One region of the Thioalkalivibrio sp. XN279 genome, then DNA from elsewhere that is predicted to be linked to it. Evidence: riboswitches for the same ligand, from Rfam matches in the RefSeq annotation. Region 1 holds a riboswitch; each other region holds the start of a gene.
What was found. A riboswitch is a leader RNA that binds a small molecule or an ion and turns the genes downstream of it on or off. The one in region 1 is predicted to bind cyclic di-GMP.

Region 1 (5,368 bases):
ATCGTGCCAACCGGCGAGTAGCCACAAAACCCAGGCATTCCCGGGGTCTTGAGCCGGCTGTCGGAATGCGTTTGTCAGGTTGCCCGACGGCCCCGATTCGGCCCCGAGCGCGCTACCGAAACGAAACCGGCGCGCGACTTGTGACGGGCGTCACGTGTCCTGCGCGGGTTCCGCGTTTCGGGACGCCGGCAGGGCGCTGCGGGGCGTTTCGCGTATGTAAGACCCCTCGACATGACATAGGTCACAATCACTTACGGGGGTCTGACCCCCGTAAGTGCATTAAAAAACGGGCCGCTTGCGCGGCCCGTCGAAGGGAACCCGCCTTGCGGCGGTTGCACTGCTCCCGGAACTGGGAAGTTGTCCTGTTATCCGATCGTCTTGCTCGCCACGGCCGACTTGGCGCTTTCCAGGCCGGCGGTGTCGGTCGCCGTCACGGCGAAGTACCAGGTGCCGGCCGGCAGGTCGTCGATCTGGTGGCTCGTCAGCGAACCGTCGACGCGCACCGACTGGCTGAGGTTGCTGCTGCTGGTGCCGTAATAGATGGTGAAGTGGCCGACGCCCTCGAGCGGCGTGCCGTCTTCGCGCTCGGTCGGCGCGGTCCAGCTGAGCTTGGCGAAGCCGGTCGCCGGCGGCGGGGCCTCGCTCACCACCAGGTCGAAGGCCGGCAGGCTCACGCTCTGCTGCCCGTCGGTGACGCTGATGATGATGTGCAGGTGCGTGCCGACGTTGCTCGAGCTCGGCGTGCCGGACAGGCGGCCGGTGTTGCTGTCGAAGCTCAGCCAGGCCGGCTTGTTGCTCACCGAGAAAGTCAGGGCGTCGCCATCCGGGTCGGAGGCGGTGGGCTGGAAGCTCCATGCCGTGCCGACTTCGACGCTGGTGCCCGGCGTGCCGGAGATGGTCGGCGGGTTGTTCGCCGGTGCCGGCGTCGGATTCGGATCAGGCTCAGGAGCCGGTTCCGGGTCGGGCTCTGGGGCCGGGTCGCCAGGATCCGTGGGGTCGCCCGGATCGGTCGGATCGGTGGACTCGTTCGGGTCCGGCTCGGGCTCGGTATTGTTCGTTGGGGCTTCGCTGCGGCCGGCGGCATTGATGGCGCTCAGCTGGGTCTCGTCGGCATAGGCCGCGTCGAGCGTCGCCACTTCCAGCACAGTGTCGATCTCGGCGGGCAGGGCGGCGGCCAGGTCGGCGGGCAGCGCGCCAGGCGCCACGGCCTGCAGCACGACGATGGTCTCGTCGATACGCGGGTCGTCGCTCAGCACCTTCGCGGCCCGCAGCGAGCGCATCGCCTGCTCGAGGGCGGAGGCGGGGATGGCAACGTTCGCGCTGTTGTTTGCGGCGGGGGTATCGGGACGCACCTGCTGGATGGCACTGTCCATCGCCGTCGTCGCATCGTAACCGTACACGTGCAGCCGATTGGTCATGGCCTGCAGCAGCACGGCGGCGCTCGCCACGTTCGCCACCGCGGCCGTGCGGGCGTCGACGCCCGAGGCGCCCTGGCCGTCGATCCAGCCGTCGACCAGGTCGGCGGCGAGGCGGTCCACCACGGTGTCGCCGTCGATGTTGGCGCCGGTGACGACCATGGCGTCGCGAGTGCGGCGTATCATTTCGCCAAGCGTTTCGCTGGTCTTGACGATGACGTGGACGTTGTTCTCGTCAATCGGGGTTTCCGCGGGATCCGGGACGATCGCAGCGTCGAGGCCGAAGCCGTAGCGCTTGACCACGGCCTCTCGGGCCGTCGCTACGTTGGTGTCGTTGAGACCGCCGGCGCGTTGGGCGGCGCCGAAGATCAGCGTGGTGAAGGGGTTCAGGTTGCTGACGGTGCGGTTGTTCGGGCGCGAGATCGCGGTCACGAGCCGGAAGTCCGGCGCCATGCCGGTCACCAGGTCGATGCCCTGGTCCGCTTCTATTGTCAGCGCGTAGTCTTTGCCGCGCGCCTTGATGACGATGTCGTAATCGGCGGTGGAGCTGCTTTCGGTCTCCAGCAGCAACTGCCCGGAGCTGGAGCGGGCCCGCATGCGTGCGCCCACGATCGGCCCATCGCCGACGCTGCCGGTGACGCGGGTCTCGTAAATCTCGTCGGGGTTCACGCCCGACGGCGGCGGGTTGGCAACGGAGGAAATGAGGCTGCCAGTCCCGCCGCCGTCCTCACCGCCGCAACCAACGACGGTCATCAGGAGAGAGACGGCCAGCGCGCCGAGCGCTGATTTTACATGTTCGGTCCGAATAGCCATGGCGAAACCTCGCTTCGCAACATGGCCACGGAAAAGTTCAACTCACGGGAGGCAGTGCAGTGCGTATGGCGTAGCGTCGTGCTGCGCCGGCGAGAACGCGCCGGGCTTGGAAAGTGGCTGCTGAACCGTTGCCGGTGTGTCAGCCTCAATTGTGTGCCGATTCTTTCCATGATTCCTGGCAGCCCCGCTATCGTAGGATTTGGAGTCCCTTAGACCGGTGGCTTTGCGTCCTCACCTTTCGGTGAGTTTGCCTTTTTCAGTGGCCCCTACTTCTGTTGTCTTCACAGATCCCGTCGCCGGGTCTTACCGACACAGGGCAAACCGCCTCGAGGCGTGGTCCTTGGGCGGCGTCTGTGCAGGGGGTTGCCTGGGGAGTCGAGGGCGCCGGGGGGAGGGGAGTGTGGCGGCACCTCAGCTTGGCAACCCCGCTGTCGTAGGACTTCGTCCCTTAGACCGGTGGCTTTGCGTCCCCACCTTTCGGCGGGTTTGCCCTTGTCAGCGAGGGTGAAAGTAGCAGAGCGGCGCGCCGAAAAGCAAAGGTTTTTCGTGACCCGCGTCACGGTTCCTGCATTTATCGGGTGGTTTGGGGGGTCTGACCCCCGAAAGTTATTGAAAGGCAAAGAGAAGCGCCTCCAGGGATTTCCTGGAGGCGCTTGTGGTTCGTCTCGAATCTTGAGCCTAGGTGGCTCGACGACGCAGTAGCGCGACGCCCACCAGCCCTAATCCCAGCAGCGCCAACGGCGCCGGCTCGCTCACCGGCACGTCCACGCCGCGGATGAAGGCGGAGATGTGGGAGTAATCGCCCTTGAAGCTGTTGTAGAACCCTTCGATGTCGAGGGTGAGGCCGCTCCAGTAGTAGGCCACATACTCGTTCAACGGCGGGCTATTCTCGTCCGGCTGCTTCACCATGAGCGCGAAATCGACCGTGCCGGAGTAAATGGATACCAGCGAGAAGAAATAATCCCAGTCCTCGTCGTCAGATATGCCGGCGCTCAGCGTGAAGCCCGGCACCACTTCGTCATACCCCGTCTTCTGGTCGTATTTGCCGACGAACAGGAGCGGGTCGCCCGCGCCCTGGAAGAGGCCATTGACGGCGCTGGTCTCGGAGGCGACGGAATCGTTGCTGAGCGTCCCGATCGCGCATGAATCGGGCATCTCAGTATTGGCCTTCGCGCCTGGCGTCCCATCACATGAGATCGGGCTCAAGGCGCCCAGCGCGTGGCCGGAAAGCAGCAGCGCCACGCCCGCGAGCATGCATTGAAAGATCATCGTCCTGGTTTTCATGAAGTGACCCTCCGGTCTGTCCTTTAACCGCGGGTCGGAGCGTTTGTTATTCGAGATTGGAAACTCCAGCCCTCACCAGGAGAGATGCATATCGCATGCCAGCTTTGCTGGTCGCGCCAGGGAGAAAAAACCGGTTTTCAAACAATTGCTTGGACACAGGGTCTCAGGCGCGGCCCGAGGCGTGGGATGAGGGCGTCAAATTTATTGACGTGGGTTATGCGAGGAGGTCCGTACGCAGGCTTGGGGCCAGGGTGATGCGCCCGGTCTCGGCGCGCGATGACAGAGAACAAAAAACATTTAAATAAGTAGGTTATGAGTAATACCTAGAAAAATTGTTAATTTTTTTTTGGCGCAAATGCCCTTGGGTAAGCGGCATCCGCTGCCGGAAGTTATGTCAAGTTTACCGACATGATCGGAAAGGCCCGGCTGAGGGCGTGCAGGGTGGCCGGGACGGTCGGGATTCTGTATATGGCTGTGGCTTCAACGCCCGTACTTCGGCGCACGCTCCCAGGCCAGCGACGACGACACGATGCGGTCCAGGTCGTCGTGCTGCGGCGTCCAGCCGAACAGCTCGCGGATGCGGCGGGCGTCGGCGACCAGGGTCGGCGGGTCGCCGGCGCGGCGCTCGGCCTCGCGCACCTGTAGTGGCTCGCCCGTGATCCGTTCGAAGGCCTGTACCACCTCGCGCACGCTGTAGCCGTGCCCGTAGCCGCAGTTGAGTACCTGCGATGCGCCGCCGTCGCGCAGCCAGGCGAGGGCGTCGAGATGGGCGGTGGCGAGGTCCTCGACATGGATGTAATCGCGCACGCCGGTGCCGTCGGGCGTGTCGTAATCGGTGCCGAAGATGGTGAGCGCCTCGCGCTTGCCGGTGGCGACTTCGGCGGCGACCTTGATGAGCAGCGTGGCCTGCGGCGTCGACTGGCCGATGCGTCCTTCGGGGTCTGACCCCGCAACGTTGAAATAGCGCAGGGCGACGTAGCGCGGGCCGCCCGCCGCGGCCAGGTCGCGCAGCATCCACTCGCTCATGAGCTTGGAGGTGCCGTAGGGGTTGATCGGCGCGTTGGGGGAATCCTCGCGGGCGATCCCGCCCGGCGGCATGCCGTACACCGCGGCGGTGGAGGAGAACACGATGTGCTTCACGCCGGCTTCGGATGCGCACTGCAAGAGGTTGCGCGTGGCGCAGGTGTTGTTGCGGTAGTACTTGAGCGGGTCGGATACGGATTCCGGCACGATGGTGTGCGCCGCGAAGTGCATGATGGTGTCGATCTCGTGCTCGGCGAGGACTTTCTGCACCAGCTCGCGGTCGCCAGTGTCGCCGACGATGAGCTCGCCGTGCGTCACGGCCGCGGCGAACCCGGTGGAGAGGTTGTCCAGGGTGACGACGCGTTCGCCGGCGTCGCCGAGCTGGCGCACGACATGGCTGCCGATGTAACCGGCACCGCCGGTGACGAGGATTCCGTTGGCCATCGGGGAGACTCTTCCGTGTGGTTTTAGCGCCGCGATCATACCCCTTTCGGGGTCTGACCCCGGTAAGCATATGTTTTATTTGTGAAACAGGTCGCAAATGGGGGCATTCGGGCGGCCTGGGCGCGCGAAAACCGCCATTGAAGGCACGGGGCCGAATTCCGAGTACAATGCGCCGCCGCGCTTACGCTACGGCCAACGCCCGGTTTGCTGTCACGCAAGGCCCCTGCAGAGGGGCTTTTTTTGACCCATACTCTTTTTCAATCAACAACCTACGGGGGTCAGACCCCCGAAAAACTATGAAGCTGCGCAACATCGCGATTATTGCCCACGTCGACCACGGCAAGACGACCCTGGTGGACAAGCTGCTGAAGCAGTCCCAGACCCTCGCG
Region 2 (5,368 bases), on a different contig from region 1:
GCCGTTCGGCACCATGCGTGTCGGGCCGCTCTTCTCGAGCGTGAGCTGCGGCTCGACGATGGTCATCGGCTCCGTGGTGCCGGGATCGCCGGGACGGACGCTGCCGGGATCGTCGTTGCGCAGGTTGTAGGTGTAGGACGCGGTATTGGTGAAAGCGAGGCCGGCCACGTTGGCGGCGGTGTCCAGCAGCTCGACGGTGATCTCGATGACCGCCTGCTCGCCGGCCGGGATGTCGATCCCGTTCACCGGGTCCTCGATCACCAGGGCGGTGTCGGTGCCGGTGTTCACCGGCGTCCACGCCCCCGAGCCGGAGACCTTGCTGACGCCGACGAAGCGCAGGTCGGCGGCCGAGGCCGACAGGTCGTCGATGATGCGCGCGTCGTACACCGCCGTGGCATGCGGCACGGCAGGCACCGTGACGCGATAGCTGAAGCGCTCGCCGATGGCGGCCGTGGCCTGGGTGTTGGCCTTCGCCAGGCCCTGCGGCGGATCGGTCTCGATCACCACCCGCGTCGGGTCCTCGTCGCCCGGCACCGCCGGATCGGCGGGGCCGTTGATGTTCGGATCGTCGCTGAGGGCCAGCTGGCTGCCGCCAAAGATGAGCTCGGCCTGGTTCAGGGCCACGTCGCCGTCGCTGAGCTCCGGCCGCAGGGTGATATCGAACTGGACCTGGATCGCGCCGCCCGCAGGCAATTGCAGGTTGCGGATATCGAGCAGGCCGGCGCCGTTGGTTCCGCCGGCCGGGTTGGTGTTCGAGGTGTCGGCGCCCGGCGGGATGCTGCCGGGCACCAGCGCCAGCGAGCCCGGCACGAACACCGGCAGCGTGTTGAGCGACCCGAGGTCGTCGCGGAAGGTGAGATTCTCGAGCGCGTCGTCGAGGGTCCGCAGGCGCAGGGTGTAGCGCAGCACGTCGCCCGGCCGGGCCGTCCCGGCCGGGTTCGTGCCGGTGCTCAGGTTGGCCACCGACTTCTCGAAGAACAGCCCCGACAGCGCCACCGTGACGGTATGGGCATCCTCGTGGTCGACCACGCCGACGGTGCCGTCGGTCAGCTCGCGCGTGAACTGGTAGCGCGAGGGGCTGCCCGGGGCGCCATGGAACCATTCGACCGCACCGGCGACATTGGTCAGCGCTATGCCGTCCTGGGTGTCGCTGTCGATCCTGCCCTGGTAGCGGACGACCAGGCGCTCGCCGGCGCCGATGACGCCGGCCGGCGTGAGGATCTCGAGCTCCAGCTCGCAGGCCGGAGCGCTGCTGAAGCTGAGGAAGTAATCCGTCCCTTGGACCAGCGGGCCCTTGCCGGGCACCGGCGTGACGCCGTCGGCGGCGAATACCTGCGCGCTCTGGACGACAGGCGCAAAGTCGCACATGCCACCGCTCGCGCCGTCGGGCAGCTGGTCTGCCAGCCTGGTGTTCCAGGCGTCGCTGTTCCCGATATTGCGGACGTCGAGGACGAACTCTCCCAGCTCGCCGAGGTTCAGGGTCGCCGGGCCGGTCTTGTCGACCACCAGGTCGGGCCCCGCGATCGTCATGGGCGGCGTGACGCCCCACTCGCCCGGCAGCGGCTGGTAGAACACGCCGTCGATGAGCCGACCGAACTGCCACTTGGCGGTGTTGATGAACTGCGTGCCGATCACGTTCGCCGGCGAGTCGTCGAGCACCACCGTGATGTCGATGACCATCTGGGTCTCGGCGGGAATGACCGGGTCGATGACGAAAGTGAGCAGGCCGTCGGTATTGGAGAAGGTGTGCGGCACTTCGGCGCCGCTCTCCAGCCAGTAAGCCTCGTGGCTGAGGTAGGTCAGGTCGGCGCCGGTCTCGTTGAGATCGTCCCAGATGGTGATGCCGTGCAGCTGGTTCGGCGAGCCGGCGAAGTTGATGACGTTGCCCGTGGCCGGGTCGAACAGCACCGGGATGACCAGGCGGTAGGTGAACGGCGCGCCGATCGCGGCGGTGACCTGGCCCGCAGGGTTCTGCTTGTCGATCTTCTCGACGGGGATGAGCAGGTTCTGGCAGTTCGCGCGGATCCTGCTGGAGGAGCCGTTGGTGAACCAGATCTTGTGCTCGTGCGTGGCGTTGCAGGACATGTTGCCGAGGTGCACGACGTTGTCGAACACCACCAGCCAGCGTTCCTGCGTCTGGCCCGGTTGCGTCAGGAAACTGAAGTTCGTGGTCAGCGGGTTGGAGGCCGGGAAATTCCTGACGGTGCAGTTGCCGTCGACCTGGATCTGGCTGGGCGGCGCCACGAAGTTGCCGTCTATCACTCCGAAATAAGGCGCATCCAGGCAATTCACCGCCAGCGCGGGCAGCGACACCAGCAGCAGCATTGCTGCGGCCAGCAGTCGGACCACCGTCCTGCCGCTGCGCGCTCGCGCTTGTATTGCCCGTTCGGGGATCATTGCGTGCCCTCGTTCCACCTGGGGTATGGCGATCGCAGCGCCGGTGCGAACCGAGGGAGACAGCCCGTGGCAGGGCTGGATTCCGGCGGTCCCGCTGTCATGGGGCCAGGGAGCCCGTTAGACCGGTGACTTTGCGTCGCCACCTTTCGGTGGGTTTGCCTTTGTCTGAATCGTGTCGAGTGTCGTGTCTGTGGTCTTGTCGGTGGTCGTGCCTGTACAGCTGCCGCTGACTCAGGTCGCTGGCAGGAAATCGATCGGGTAGAGAATGTTCACCGGCGGTACATCCTTGGCGCCGAAGTTGAAGGTGCCGACCCGTTCCAGCACCTGCGCCGAGAGCTCCGGCGCATTCATGTCCGTGGACTGCAACTCGCACAGCGAGACCCGGCCATCCGGCTCGATGCGAATGCGCAGCACCATCTGCCCGCGCAGGGTCGGATCCCGGCGCAGCTCGCGGTTGTAAAGCCGGTACAGCGATGCCTTGTGGCGATCGAAGACGATCTGGATCTCTTCGTCCGTGCGGGACGCTGTCGCGCCGCCGCCGCCACCACCGGCCGTGGGCCGGCCGGCGCCGCCGCCGCCGATCGAGCTGGTGGCCCGGGTCACCTGGACGCCGGCCAGCGAGCCGCCGCCGCCACCACCGCCGCCACGGCTCAGCGAGGCAAGATTGATGCCCCCGCTCGAGCCCGGCGCCTGGGTGGTGACCATGGAGCGTTGCGCCGGGCCTGCCGCCTCCTCGCCCGCACCGCTGATGCGCGCGTCGGCGCCGAGCTGCGCGGAGGGACGGCTGTCGGCCAGGCCGGAGAATTTTTCGCGGAAGGCGAGGATGCCCGCGGACTCCGCGCGTTGCCGCGTGTTCGGCTCGGGCTGCGGCGTCGGCTGCGGCGTCGGCGCCTGCGCCACCACCGGCTCTTCTTCCGTCGGCTGCGGCGTTTCCTCCACCACCGGCTCGGGCACCTCCGGCTGCGGCTCCTCGCGCACCGGTGGTGGCGGCGGCGGGCGCCGCTGCTCGACCAGGCGCGCCAGCCGTTCCGGCACTTCGATCGGTTCGCCGAGCGGCGGCAGGGGGAGATCCACCAACGGCAGGATCAGCCCGAGCACCAGCGCCGCCAGCAGCGAAGTGCCCAGCGCCTTGCGCAGGCGACGGTCGTCCTCGCCGCCGCGCGCCCACGGCATCACCGCACGGCGCGCCGGCAGCGCGTCGATCTCGCGCTCTATGATCCACTCGAGCTTGCGCCGTTCCTCGGCCTGCTGCGCCTGGAACAGCGACTCCTCGATGATCTCGACCTGTTCCTCAACCTGCCGGATCTGCTCGATCACGGCCTCGCGGCGTGCCTCCACCTCGCCCCACTGGCGTTGGAAGGCATCCACCCGCGCGCCGACACGCCTCAGGTGCTGCGCGCTCTTCTCTCCCGCGAACTGCTCACCCCAGAACAGTTCCGCGGCGCCCAGCTCCCCGAGCTTGCCGAGCGCCGTGCAGGCGGTCTGCAGCAGCAGGAAGCGTTCATGGTCGGCGGACAAGCTTTCCAGCTCAGCATCGACGGCGCGCAAGTCCCGGTCGAGTGCATCCAGCCGCTCCCGCGCCTGGGCGAACTCGGCGTCCAGGGCGGCTTGATCGAGGGTGGCTTCAACGTTCACGGTGTCACTCTAGATTTGTGCGGCCTGGTGGCCTTTCTGCATCACGGCGAGGGAAATGCGGCCGTAGCCCTGGCTGGTGCAGGTGGACATCACTTTCTTGATGACGCTGAACGGCACCAGCTTGTCCGCCAGGATGGTGATCTCCTGGCTTTCCGCCACCACCCGCGTGCGCAGCCCGACCACGTTCTGGTCGAGCGCGGCGAGGCGGTCGGCGATCGGTGCGATGTCCTGGCCTTCCATCTGGAGAATGTCGGCGACCAGGGCCACCGGCTGGCCCTGCACCGTCACCTGCTCGGGACTGATGAAGATCACCACGGTCTCGCGCGGCTTCGACTCCACCACCGACTCCGGCAGCTTGATCTGCTTCGGCGTGTCCAGCACCTCGCTGGAGGCGGAATTCACCAGCAGGAAAAATACCAGGATGGTGAACACGTCCATGAGCGAGGTCAGGTTCATCTTGGTGATCCTGGTCCGGTTGCGCGACATGCGTTTCACCCGGCGACTGTTCTTCATGGCGCGTCTCCAATGGCGATGTCGGGGAACAGGGCCACGCGCAGCGGCTCCAGCGCTTCCCCTTCCGGCGGCAGTTCCACGCTGCGCACCACGTCCATGACCCGTATCAGGTGGTCATAGGCGATGTCCGGCTCCAGCAGCACGGAGGCCTCTTCCTTGTCGGGATACTCGCGCTTGAGAGCGACGAGATACTCGCCGAGTTGCGACAGGTCGTAGTCCTCGTCCTCGGCTTTCGGCATGGCGGCGATCACGACCTGGCCGTTGGTGATCTCGAGGCCGGTCTCGCGCACGATCACCTCGACGCGGAATGCCGGGGCGGTCGGCGCCGGCGCACTGGCGCTGCTGGGCAGGCTCAGCTCGACGATGGTGATACGCGAGAACACGGCCGTGATCAGCAGAAACGGCACCAACACCACCATCAGGTTGAGAAAGGTGGTCATGTCCAACTCGGCCGGCTCGTTCATGCGCCGCCTGTAGTGGTGTCTCCTGGCCATTTCCTACGCCTCCGCGACCCGCTTGGCCTTGGCGGAAATGACGTTCAGCGCTTTCACCGAGGCCATCTCCAGGCTGTCCACGATGGCGCCGGTCTTGGCTGTCAGCACGGCGTGCGTGACGAGCAGCGGGATGGCAACCATGAGGCCGAAGGCGGTGGTGTTCATCGCCACCGAAATGCTGGCGGACAGCAGGTCGGCCTTCTCGGCGGGATTGGCGTTGGCCACCGCGGTAAAGGCCGAGATCAGCCCCATGATGGTGCCGAGCAGTCCCAGCAGCGTGGCGATGCTCGATGCCAGCGCCACATAGGCGGTGCGCTTCTCCAGCTGTG
Region 3 (5,368 bases), on a different contig from region 1:
TTCGCTGTGAAGATGCAGCGTTCCCGCGGCTAGACGGAAAGACCCCGTGAACCTTTACTACAGCTTTGCACTGAATTTTGAGCACGCTTGTGTAGGATAGCTGGGAGGCTTTGAAGCTGGGACGCCAGTCCTGGTGGAGCCGCCCTTGAAATACCAGCCTGGCTTGCTTGGAGTTCTAACCTAGATCCGTTATCCGGATCAGGGACAGTGTATGGTGGGTAGTTTGACTGGGGCGGTCTCCTCCCAAAGAGTAACGGAGGAGCACAAAGGTACCCTCAGCGCGGTCGGACATCGCGCATTGCGTGCAAGGGCATAAGGGTGCTTGACTGCGAGACAGACACGTCGAGCAGGTGCGAAAGCAGGTCCTAGTGATCCGGTGGTTCCATATGGAAGGGCCATCGCTCAACGGATAAAAGGTACTCCGGGGATAACAGGCTGATTCCTCCCAAGAGTCCACATCGACGGGGGAGTTTGGCACCTCGATGTCGGCTCATCACATCCTGGGGCTGTAGCAGGTCCCAAGGGTATGGCTGTTCGCCATTTAAAGTGGTACGCGAGCTGGGTTCAGAACGTCGTGAGACAGTTCGGTCCCTATCTGCCGTGGGCGTTGGAAAATTGAAGGGATCTGCTCCTAGTACGAGAGGACCGGAGTGGACGTACCTCTGGTGTTCCGGTTGTCACGCCAGTGGCACTGCCGGGTAGCTATGTACGGAAGGGATAACCGCTGAAGGCATCTAAGCGGGAAGCCCACCCTGAGATAAGTTTTCCCTGGGGACTCGATCCCCCTGAAGGGCCCTCGTAGACTACGAGGTTGATAGGTCGGGTGTGTAAGCGCAGCAATGTGTTTAGCTAACCGATACTAATTGCCCGTGAGGCTTGACCATATAACACCCAAGCATTCAGGGTGTTGGTGCTCCTTGAACTTATGCGTCGCCTTGGAGCGACGACGTCAAAACTTTCCGATTTCGCGGCGCCCGGCTTTGACGGCGGGGCGCGATACGTGAACCAGTTTGCCTGGCGGCATTAGCGAGCGGGAACCACCCGATCCCATTCCGAACTCGGAAGTGAAAACGCTCAGCGCCGATGGTAGTGCGGGGTTTCCCCGTGTGAGAGTAGGTCACTGCCAGGCACCTAAAACAAAACCCCCGGTCTCGCTCGAGGCCGGGGGTTTTTCTTTTTGCGCGCGAAACTGTGAGCTGGCGCACATTAATCCGGCGCTTTGCAGGGGCAAAGTCGAGGCCAGGTTCAGACAAGGGCAAACCCACCGAAAGGTGGCGACGCAAAGTCTCCGGTCTAACGGGCGCATCGCCCCACGACAGCGGGACCGCCGGAATCACGGCCGCCATGGCTGTTCTTTATCCTCCCGGCGAAGCGTGCGCGCATCGGGTGGCGGGAGTGGACAGCGATGAGCAAATTCGAAACGACTTTCCTTTCTCGCGTCTCCGGCAATCGCGCCTGGACCGTTTTCCTTGCCCTCTGTTGCGTGCTCGCCGGGCTGTGGTCGCAACAGGCCGCGGCGGCGGAGGGCGCCGAGTTCGCCCCGTTGCACACGCGCCCGGTAGCGATGGCGGACGTCGACATCCGGCGGCACGTGCCGGGTGCGTCGCGTACCGACGCGTTCCCCGCCGCAGAGGCCGGGCAGAGCGACAGCGCCGGCCTGTATCGCCAGGTCAGCCGGAATTTCAAGTTCGGCTTGCGCTACACGCGCGCCGTCTTCTCGCTCGCTCCGGCCGAGGCGCTGGCGGACGACCACTACGTGTTCCTGAATCTCGTCGGCATGCTCTGAGCGGCGCCGCGATGGCGGTCGCCCGGCCGCGCAAGTTCAATTTTCACAGCAGAATTGTGATGGCGCGCACGCTTTTCGCGCCATAAATCGGGCGATAGTCGCAACACGATTTAGATAAAGGCAAACCCATCGAAAGGTGGGGACGCAAAGTCACCGGTCTAAAGGGCTTCTGCCCCATGACAGCGGGACCGCCGAAATCCAGTCCGTGTATTGGCCTTCTCCGGTCCCTGGTGGCTTTGCCCTTTCACCTGGTGGTGTAACGAGGGCGGCCATGACTTCAAGCTCCAGCATTCCCTGCTGCAACAGGCTCGGCGCTTGCCGATTCCCCGGCCTGCACCTGGCGCGGCTGTTTGCCCTGGTCCTCCTGTGCTGGGCCGGGCTCGCCACGGCCGCGGCGCCCGAGATCTCCCGCGAACAGATGAAAGGACTGGACGAGCAGGTCCAGGAGATCAAGGCGGACGTGCTGGCGATCGCCGCCGAGCTGAGCCAGCTCGAGGAGCGCCTGCTGTTTCCGTCCAGCACCCAGCTTTCCGTGTTCGTCTCGCTGGAGGAGGGCGCCTCTTACCGCCTGGACGCGGTCGAAGTGCAGCTCGCCGGCCGGCCGGTGGCGCATCACATCTACAGCTTCAAGGAACTCGAGGCGTTGCAGAAGGGCGGCGTGCAGCGCCTGTTCACCGGCAACCTGCCGAGCGGTGAGCACGAGCTTGTGGTGACGGTCAGCGGCAAGCTGCGCAGCGGCGCCGATTTCCGGCGCAGCGAGAACTTCAAGTTCACCAAGGGCGTCGAGCCCAAGATGGTGGCCATCAGTCTCGGCCAGCCCGACGGCGACGGCATCGGCGTCGCGCTGGGAAACTGGTAGTTCGTGATGCGACGACTCACATGGTTGCTCGCAGCCGGCCTGGCGACCTGCCCGGTCGCCGGCGCGGCGGAGCAGCTGCGTGACCCGTACTTCGGAGAAGCGCTGTATTACGCGCACCAGGAGCGCTATCTCGACGCCCTGGAGCGGCTCGACACCGAGCTGGCACAGCACTATCGCGTCGATGAGCCCGAGCTCGACAGCCTGCACTATCATGTCGGCCGCGCGGAGTTCTCGGTCGGCGACTTCGAGCTGCACTACCGGATGCATCACCGCGCTGGCCGCGCCATCCGCGCCGTGCTGGAAGGCGACGTGGACGAGGCGGTGCGCAACGAGGCCGCCTTCCGCCTGGCGCGCATCCACTTCCAGAAAGACCAGCCGGAAGACGCGCTGTTCGCGCTGGAGCGGATTTCCGGCGTCGTCCCGGACGAGATCAGCGCAGACGTCGAGTTCCTCCGTGCCAACGTCTACCTGGCGCTCGGCCGCCCCGGCGAGGCGGCCGAAGTGTTGCGCGAGCTGCAGGACGCCAAGGGCCTGGAGGCATTCAGCGCCTACAACCTCGGCATCGCGCTGTTGCAGGACGGGCAGGAGCGTGAAGCCATGGCGCAGCTCGACCGGGCCGGCAAGCTGCAGGGACTGGACCAGGCCGGGCTTGCGATGCGCGACAAGGCCAACTTCGTGCGCGGTGCGCTGCTGCTCGAGTCTGAAGACTACGGCTCAGCACAGGCCGCGCTCGAGCGCGTGCGGCTGGAAGGCCCGTTCTCGAACCAGGCCTTGCTCGGGGCCGGCTGGGCGCACGTTTCCGCTGAGAACTTCGAACGGGCGCTGGTGCCGCTGGCCATGCTCGCCGAGCGCGAGGTCACCGACGCCGCAGTGCAGGAGGCGATCCTGGCGCTGCCCTACGCCTACAGCCGGCTGAACGTCCACGGCCGGGCGGCGCTGCTCTACGGCGAGGCCGTGGAGATTTTCGGCCAGGAGCTGGACAAGGTGGACGCATCCATTCGCAGCATTCGCGAGGGCAGGTTCCTCGCGGCGCTGGTGCGCGAGGAAATACGCCTCAACAAGGACTGGGTGATCCGTTTGCGCTCGCTGCCCGAGACGCCGGAGACCTTTTACCTCGCGACCCTGATGGCCTCGCATGATTTCCAGACGGCCCTGCAGAATTACCTGGATCTCGAGGACCTGCGCAAGCGGCTGGTCTCCTGGGAGCGCAGCTTCGACGCCTTCGAGGACGTGATCGCGCAGCGCCACGCCTACTTCGAGCCGATCCTGCCCGAGCTGGATCGCCAGTTCCGCGAGCTCGACTCACAGATCCGCTTGCGCCAGGCCCAGCGCGCCGGCATCGATCGGCGACTGCAAGCCATGCTGACTGCGCCGCGACCGGACTACCTGGCGACCGCCGACGAGCGCGTCGCCCTCGAGACCCTGCGTGAACTCGCCCAGCGGCTGGGGGCGGCGGACTCGCCCGAGGAAGCAGCCTTGCGCGCGCGCCTGGAGCGCCTCGAGGGGCTGCTGCAATGGGAGCTCGAGACCCGTTACCACGAGCGCTTTACCCAGGCGCACGAGAACCTGGCGGCGCTGAACGAGGTCGTCGTCGCCATGGAGGCGCAATACCAGTCCTTCGTGCGTGCCCGGCAGGCTGCGATGCACAGCTACATCGGTTACGACGAGCAGATCTCCAGGTTGCGTCGGCGCGTGAGCGGGGTCCTGGAGCAGTTGCAGGTGCTCATGGCGCGCCAGGGGCACATGCTCGAGCGCGTGGCAGTGGCCGAGCTTGACCTGCGCCGGCAGCGGCTCGAGGCCTACCAGAACGAGGCCCGTTACGCCTTTGCCGACAGCTTCGACCGCGCTACCAAGGCCCAGGCCGCGGAGGACCAGGGATGACACGCCGCGTCGCCATGCTGCTGGCGGTCGCGCCACTGGCGCTCACGGCCTGTGCCACGGATCCCGACCGCCGCACGCTGGCCGAGTTGAGGTCCGTCGCGGCGGACGTGCAGGAAGTCCAGGTGACTGACGGCCTGGACCGGGCCATGGCCGGTTATCGAGCGTATCTCGAGGAAACGCCGGAGTCGGCGCGCACGCCCGAGGCCATGCGGCGCCTGGCGGACCTGCAGATCGAGCGGGACTTCGGCATTCTCGGCGACGGCACGCCGGTGGAGCTGCCGGCGCCCGAGCCGCGCGCCGACGTGTCTGCGTCGCGCCGCAGTAACGACGAGGCCGGCGCCGTGCAGGGCATGGCCGACCTGTCCGAGCCCGAGGACGATTTCCAGCAGCGCGCCGCCGGTGAGCAGGCGGTCGCCGCGACCGGCACAGCCGACGCTCCGGCATTGCCTGCGGGCGCGAGTGCTGGCGAGGGACAACCCGCGGGGCCGAGCGAGGCGATCGAGCTTTACCAGCGCATCCTCGCCACCTACCCCTACTACCCGCACAACGACCAGGTGCTCTACCAGATGTCGCGCGCCTACGACGAAATCGGCATGACCGAGGACGCGATGCGGGTGATGGAACGGCTGATCGCCGAGTACCCGGATTCGCGTTATATCGACGAAGTGCAGTTCCGGCGCGGCGAGTATTTCTTCACCCGGCGCCAGTATCTCGAGGCCGAGGCGGCGTACCAGGCCGTCACGGCGATGGGCCGGGGTTCGAGCTTTTACGAGCTGGCCCTGTACAAGCTCGGCTGGACGCTCTTCAAGCAGGACTTTTACGAGGAAGCGCTGCACGAGTTC
Region 4 (5,368 bases), on a different contig from region 1:
GAGCGCCGGCGCGGCGATGTCCGAGCGGCGTGCGGCCGCTTCGTTCGCGGACGTATTCAAGGGGCTGAACGCGGTGCTGTGGTCCCGGGTCAGCCTGGTCCTGATGGCGATCATGCTTTTCGACGGTTTCATCAGCGGCTACGGCCATGCCCTGATGCCGATCGCGGCCATCAACCTGTTCGGCTTTACGACGCCGGAATGGTCGCAGCTTGTTGCGGTGATGGGGCTGGCGGGTGCCGCCGTGGCCCTGGCGCTGGGTCCCATGATCGATCGCTTCGGTGCGAAGCGAATGCTGATCCTGACGGTCTCGCTGGTGGCGATTCACGCCATCCTGCTCGCCCAGACCCAGTTTCTGTGGGAGAACACGACTTACGTCAGGACCATGCTGGCCGCCTGGGTGTTGCTCGGGCCGGTGACGATGGTGTGCATGATCGCGCTGGCGATGGCCATTTGCTCCAGCGCGAATTCGGCCACCCAGTTCGCCATCTACATGTCGGTGGCCAACCTAGGCGCCGCAGCCGGCTCGAAGGCCTACGGCATGATTGCCGAGCAGACCTCGTACGTCGAAGCCTACCTGCTGCTTGGCGCCATCACGGTGACGATGATCTTCATCACCCTGTTCCATCGTCACCGGCCGGCGGAACCGGCCGGCCGCAAGCGGGCGCCGAGTTACACCGTGGGCATGGGCGCCGGCGGGTCGGGCATGTATTTTTCCGGCGCAATGCGCTGCCCGAAGTGCCGCGCCGACATGGAACAGGTGATGATCGACAACACCGAGGTCGATCGGTGTTTCTCCTGTCACGGCCTGTGGTTCGACGACGGCGAGCTCAGCAAGCTGCGTACCCGGGAGGCGGCTGCCGCGCTCGACATCGGCGACATCAAGACGGGCAAGAAACAGAACCAGGTCGACAACTACCGCTGCCCGCGCTGCGCCGGACCGATGCATCGCATGGTCGACCCCGGGCAACCGCACATCTGGTTCGAGCAGTGCGGTTCCTGTCGCGGTTCGTTCTTCGACGCCGGCGAGCTGACCGACCTGGTGACCGTATCCGTGGCGGATTTCTTCAAGCGGTTTGTGACGCCGGAGCGGCGTTGAAGGCGCGCCGCGGCTTCCAGGCTGCGGGAGGCGAAGGGATTGGAATCCCTTGGTGTCGGCGCATAGCCGATCTGGAGGTCTTGGGTCGGGGAACCCCGGTTAAAGCGCGCCGTCATGCCGCCCCAGACAAGCGGGATTAAGAATAAGAAAGGGAGGCCGCCCGTTAAGACGACCTCCCTTGAGCTAGGACAATAATCTGCAATCCCGAGATCGCAGGTTCACGTGCCTTAGTTGGCTAAGCACACTTTGTTCGTTGTCCAGGTTCCGGTAGCAGCGTTCACATTATCGGTCGTGTTCACTTCCTTAAACGAAAGAGTGTCCTCCCCGATCAGGTCGAAGGCGGGATACCAAGTGTATCCATTCGGATATACCGCCTTGAAACTGACGTAGGTGATATCGCCATCTGCATTGAGCGTGTAGTTGAAATCGCTGAGTGTCTCTTCGAAGCCTGGAGTGGAACCGATAAATTGACCCGTGCCCCCAAGGTTTCCGTCAATGTCAAATCCGAGCTTGAATGAATGCTTGTAACCAGCATTGCTATTGACGCTGGTAACCGTAATCTCATACTCGGTGTTGCAGGGCTCGTAGGTGAACCACATGCCCCAGTTGCCACGGGTATTGAAACGGCCACCATCCGCCCATGCAGTCTCATAATCAGGAATGAACAACTTGCCGCTCGCCAGGTCGGCGAAGCCAGCGGCAACCAGCGACAACGGCGTCTTGATCCCAGTCAGGGCATCAATTTCAGAGAAAATTCCACTCGCGTGGTTTGCGCCGTAAAGCGTGCCATTCGAGCCAAACGCGAGCTGCTGATCCAACGCGTTTGCACCGTCAATCTTTGCAAACTCACCGGTAGTCAGATCGATGGTGAAGAAGAACTGCGGCGCGATGCGGGTACTTCCGTAAAGCATGCCTTCGCTGGAAATTGCGAAGTCCCCAAAGGTGAAATCAGCAGGTTCCCCAAAGCTATCCCAGGCGGTCGTGCCCTCACACAATTCCACATCGAATCGGACAAGCGTGTTTGTGCCCTCTGCGATGTAGTAGTACGCGCCGTCATACCATGCGGCACCCACAACCGAGCCGGGGAGATCCATCTCACACGCCCTGCCATACAGCCCCGTATCGAGGACGTAGTACCAGAGCGGAGAAGATGTCGTGTTCACACTCGGAGGTGCAGTGAAGTAGAGCGTATTGGCGTCTGGGTCGTAAGCCAGTCCGTTAGAGTATCCAGTGCCGTTCTCGAGCATCGTGCCATCGAAAGATTGGAGCAGAGTCAGGACGCCACCGACGGCGTCGATCTCATACAGCCCCTTTGCGCCACCACCGGTGCGAGTACCATAGATGACTGCCTCCGACTGACCAGCTACCTCGTTGCTGATCACGGCATGGGCAGCGACATACAGCGTGTCATTGGTGATTTCTCCCAGGCTGTCAGTCGGGATGCAAGTGTTCCATGCTGGAACCCCTCCCAATTGATCGTCGCCGTATGGAAACTGCCCTGGGACTGGATTGGCATAATACGGTTCGCCGAGGCGCTTATTCTCACGCGTCAGCGGGAAAGCCTCCGTGGCACCCACGTAGAGATGGGTCTCGTGAATGAGCCAGCCTTCTCCAAGCGCTTCGGCGCTCAATTCATAACTCACGCAAACCTGATCGGAATCGTGGGTCACACTAAGGGTGCCGACATCGACATCCTGGCTGGCATAAAGTGTCCGGGTGGCGCCATCTGCCAGGGCAGTGTTGGTTAAAGATCCTGCGAGCAACACAACAGCGCAAGCAGATGAGGCTAGTGCGGGTCTAATGATTTTCATGGCGTTGCTTCCTCCATTGAAGCGTCCTGAGCATCGTCAGTTACCTAACGCCTGGTTCGGCAGCCCGGCCGTCTTCCATGACGGGGAGACCCGAGGCTTTGCGACCCTACCTCGCGGCAGGTGTGCCATTTCGGTCAGACCATTTCTGGTACTTTTGGACCATACTCAGTCCGATTTGCAATTCAAGTAGATATTTAACATAACGCCATAGGGGTTTTCCGCAGCCTTCCCTTACGGCGTTGGCGCACTTCATAAGGAGTTGAAATTATGCGATCACCAGCAGGTCAAGTCCGGGCCCGGCAACGCGAATGGGCCCGCTCACAGGGGGTCGCGTTCGACGATCAAGGCTATACGCTCAACCTTGAGGACAACTTGTACGTGCCTCTTTCGAATGCGTCGATGAAGGAGTTCGAACAAGGCGACGGGGCGGAGCTTCCGCGTGACGGTGAGCGAGGAAAGATGCAGGCCCTGCACTCTTCTTCGGCTCTGGCCTGCAATGTCTTCGAGTACTGGCGCCAGCGTGATCCGGCGCCGCTTGCCGAGGCACTCGGTTTGACGGAAAGCATCGCGGAGATCAGGTTCGAGCAGAAATATCGAACAGGGCTGCCCGGCAATGCGCCGAACCTGGATGTCATCCTTGCGCTGACCTCCGGGCGCATCATCGCGATCGAATCGAAGTTCCTCGAGCCCTATGGCAGGCACCCCGCCCAGTTCAACCCCAAGTATTTTGAGGGCGGACGAGCATATTGGAAATCGGCGGGCCTGAAGTGTTGCCAGGATCTGGCGCATCAGATCCAAGGCGCAGAGAGGAATTTCCGCTGGCTCCACGCTCAACAGCTATTGAAGCATGCGTTGGGTCTTGCGCGGTCCGGGCACGAATGGGCTCTGTGGTACGCCTGGCATGAAGTCGAAGGCACCCAAGGCGCCGAACATGCCGCAGAGGCTGCTAAATTTGGCGAAATGCTGGATCTTGACGGCATCGGCTTCCGCTCGATGACTTACCAAGACATGTTCATGCGAATCCGAGCCGTCTGCACCACGCAGCATCAACCGTACCTGGACTACCTCGGTAACAGGTATTTCGCCTGAGGAGCGCGCAAGCGCTCGCTCCTCACTCCACCACCGGATAACACGCCTCGCCCCACACACCCTGCGCGTTCTCCATCATCAGGTGGATGACTATCGGCACCACGTCACCGAGGATGTTGGCGCCGTCGCGGATCTGGTCGCGGTTGACGCGGCTGTTCCAGGTGGCGCCGCCGTGCAGGACCTGGTTGCGCAGCACGTAGAGCCGCTCGAAGGTGGCGGCGAACAGCTTCTTGGTGCGCCCCTCGCCCAGCGCCCGACGCGCGGAGGACCGGCTGCGGTCGAAGCGCTCCTGCCACTCCGCTTCACTGATATAGCCGTTCACATGATCCCAGAACGGCTGGTAGACGAAGCGGTTGTCCAAGAGGAGCCGGATGGGGCCCGGGTAACGCTTCCACACCAGTTCGTAGAGCAGCTTCTCCCGATCGGCGTCGATGAGCCGGTCGAGGAAGGTGAGCAAGAGCCGCGTCTCCGAGAAGTCCCGCCGGCGCGGGAACTCCTGGGCGTAGGCGGCGTTGAACGCAAGCCACAGGAAGATGAACCGGGCATCGTGGTCCTCCGGTTCCTGCTGGGCGCGGTATAGCCAGCTCAGGGCGCGGTGGACACGCAGGCCCAGGGATTCGGGGAAGGCGTGGCGCAGCTCGCGCTGGCGGGCCTTGAGCGATACGAAACTGAACTGCCCCCGCGCGGACGTGTTCATAGTGACGACCTCAAGCGCTTGGAATTCAGTCTAGCCGAGCGGCCGGTCTGCCAGCAGCCGGCGGATCTCATCCAGCGCTTCGCTCATCTTCCTGGCGTGCTGCTCGATCGCTACGAGCACGGCAGCAGCACCGAAGATCAGCGCGACGGCGAGGATCGTCCCACCCCATACCGCAAGAGCCTCGCCGACCTCGCCCTGCGAGAAGATCACGCCACCTGAGAACAACCCGATAGCCAGGCCCAGTGCTGCAGCGACGCTGAGAAATCCAGAGAAAATCTGCGACAGGAAGTTGATCATCCTTGAGCCCCCCTTCGAAGTGCTACCGACCGAGATTACGCCGGCCAAGAGGCACCCGGATCAGGAAATCCCCCTACCCTGCCGGGTGGCGGGCCATCCCTGGCCCCGGGCTTTAACCCAACCTTCCTGGTGACGGCACCAGTATCCCGCTCGCCAGGCTCACCGGGTGAGCCCGTCCTCCCTTTTTCTTCTCATCTTTAGATGAGAGAAGAAAAAGGGAGGGTGCACCCATGGAACAACGCGACATCGGCTGGTACGACCGACAGCTCATCTGCCGGGCAATGAAGTTCAGAGGCACAACCGAGCGTGCCATGGCGGCGATCGAGATCCCCGAGCTGCACACGGCCTGGAAAGGGATAAGAGATGGCCTGGTCGCTC

Region 2: linked by a shared signal. The riboswitch ahead of G8346_RS04550 (SdrD B-like domain-containing protein) and the one ahead of G8346_RS10185 (putative Ig domain-containing protein) in region 1 are both predicted to bind cyclic di-GMP.
Region 3: linked by a shared signal. The riboswitch ahead of G8346_RS04505 (hypothetical protein) and the one ahead of G8346_RS10185 (putative Ig domain-containing protein) in region 1 are both predicted to bind cyclic di-GMP.
Region 4: linked by a shared signal. The riboswitch ahead of G8346_RS04115 (hypothetical protein) and the one ahead of G8346_RS10185 (putative Ig domain-containing protein) in region 1 are both predicted to bind cyclic di-GMP.

Annotation. Positions count from the first base shown of each region.
Region 1 is NZ_JAANBD010000028.1:108,886-114,253, reverse strand. Features, by position in the region: gene G8346_RS10185 (putative Ig domain-containing protein) at 366-2,228, opposite strand; cyclic di-GMP riboswitch class I at 2,403-2,490, opposite strand; cyclic di-GMP riboswitch class I at 2,644-2,729, opposite strand; gene G8346_RS10180 (PEP-CTERM sorting domain-containing protein) at 2,907-3,512, opposite strand; gene galE (UDP-glucose 4-epimerase GalE) at 3,993-4,979, opposite strand; gene typA (translational GTPase TypA) at 5,276-5,368, shown strand, end outside.
Region 2 is NZ_JAANBD010000023.1:317,123-322,490, reverse strand. Features, by position in the region: gene G8346_RS04550 (SdrD B-like domain-containing protein) at 1-2,397, opposite strand, end outside; cyclic di-GMP riboswitch class I at 2,479-2,567, opposite strand; gene G8346_RS15080 (AgmX/PglI C-terminal domain-containing protein) at 2,629-4,032, opposite strand; gene G8346_RS04540 (biopolymer transporter ExbD) at 4,042-4,545, opposite strand; gene G8346_RS04535 (biopolymer transporter ExbD) at 4,542-5,039, opposite strand; gene G8346_RS04530 (MotA/TolQ/ExbB proton channel family protein) at 5,043-5,368, opposite strand, start outside.
Region 3 is NZ_JAANBD010000023.1:308,152-313,519, forward strand. Features, by position in the region: rRNA gene G8346_RS04490 (23S ribosomal RNA) at 1-884, shown strand, start outside; rRNA gene rrf (5S ribosomal RNA) at 1,014-1,129, shown strand; cyclic di-GMP riboswitch class I at 1,245-1,332, shown strand; gene G8346_RS04500 (hypothetical protein) at 1,406-1,786, shown strand; cyclic di-GMP riboswitch class I at 1,896-1,982, shown strand; gene G8346_RS04505 (hypothetical protein) at 2,058-2,645, shown strand; gene G8346_RS04510 (lipopolysaccharide assembly protein LapB) at 2,652-4,526, shown strand; gene G8346_RS04515 (tetratricopeptide repeat protein) at 4,523-5,368, shown strand, end outside.
Region 4 is NZ_JAANBD010000023.1:243,024-248,391, reverse strand. Features, by position in the region: gene G8346_RS04120 (MFS transporter) at 1-1,096, shown strand, start outside; gene G8346_RS04115 (hypothetical protein) at 1,324-2,907, opposite strand; cyclic di-GMP riboswitch class I at 2,963-3,044, opposite strand; gene G8346_RS04110 (hypothetical protein) at 3,175-3,996, shown strand; gene G8346_RS04105 (HEPN domain-containing protein) at 4,019-4,693, opposite strand; gene G8346_RS04100 (hypothetical protein) at 4,724-4,990, opposite strand; gene G8346_RS04095 (ADP-ribosylglycohydrolase family protein) at 5,221-5,368, shown strand, end outside.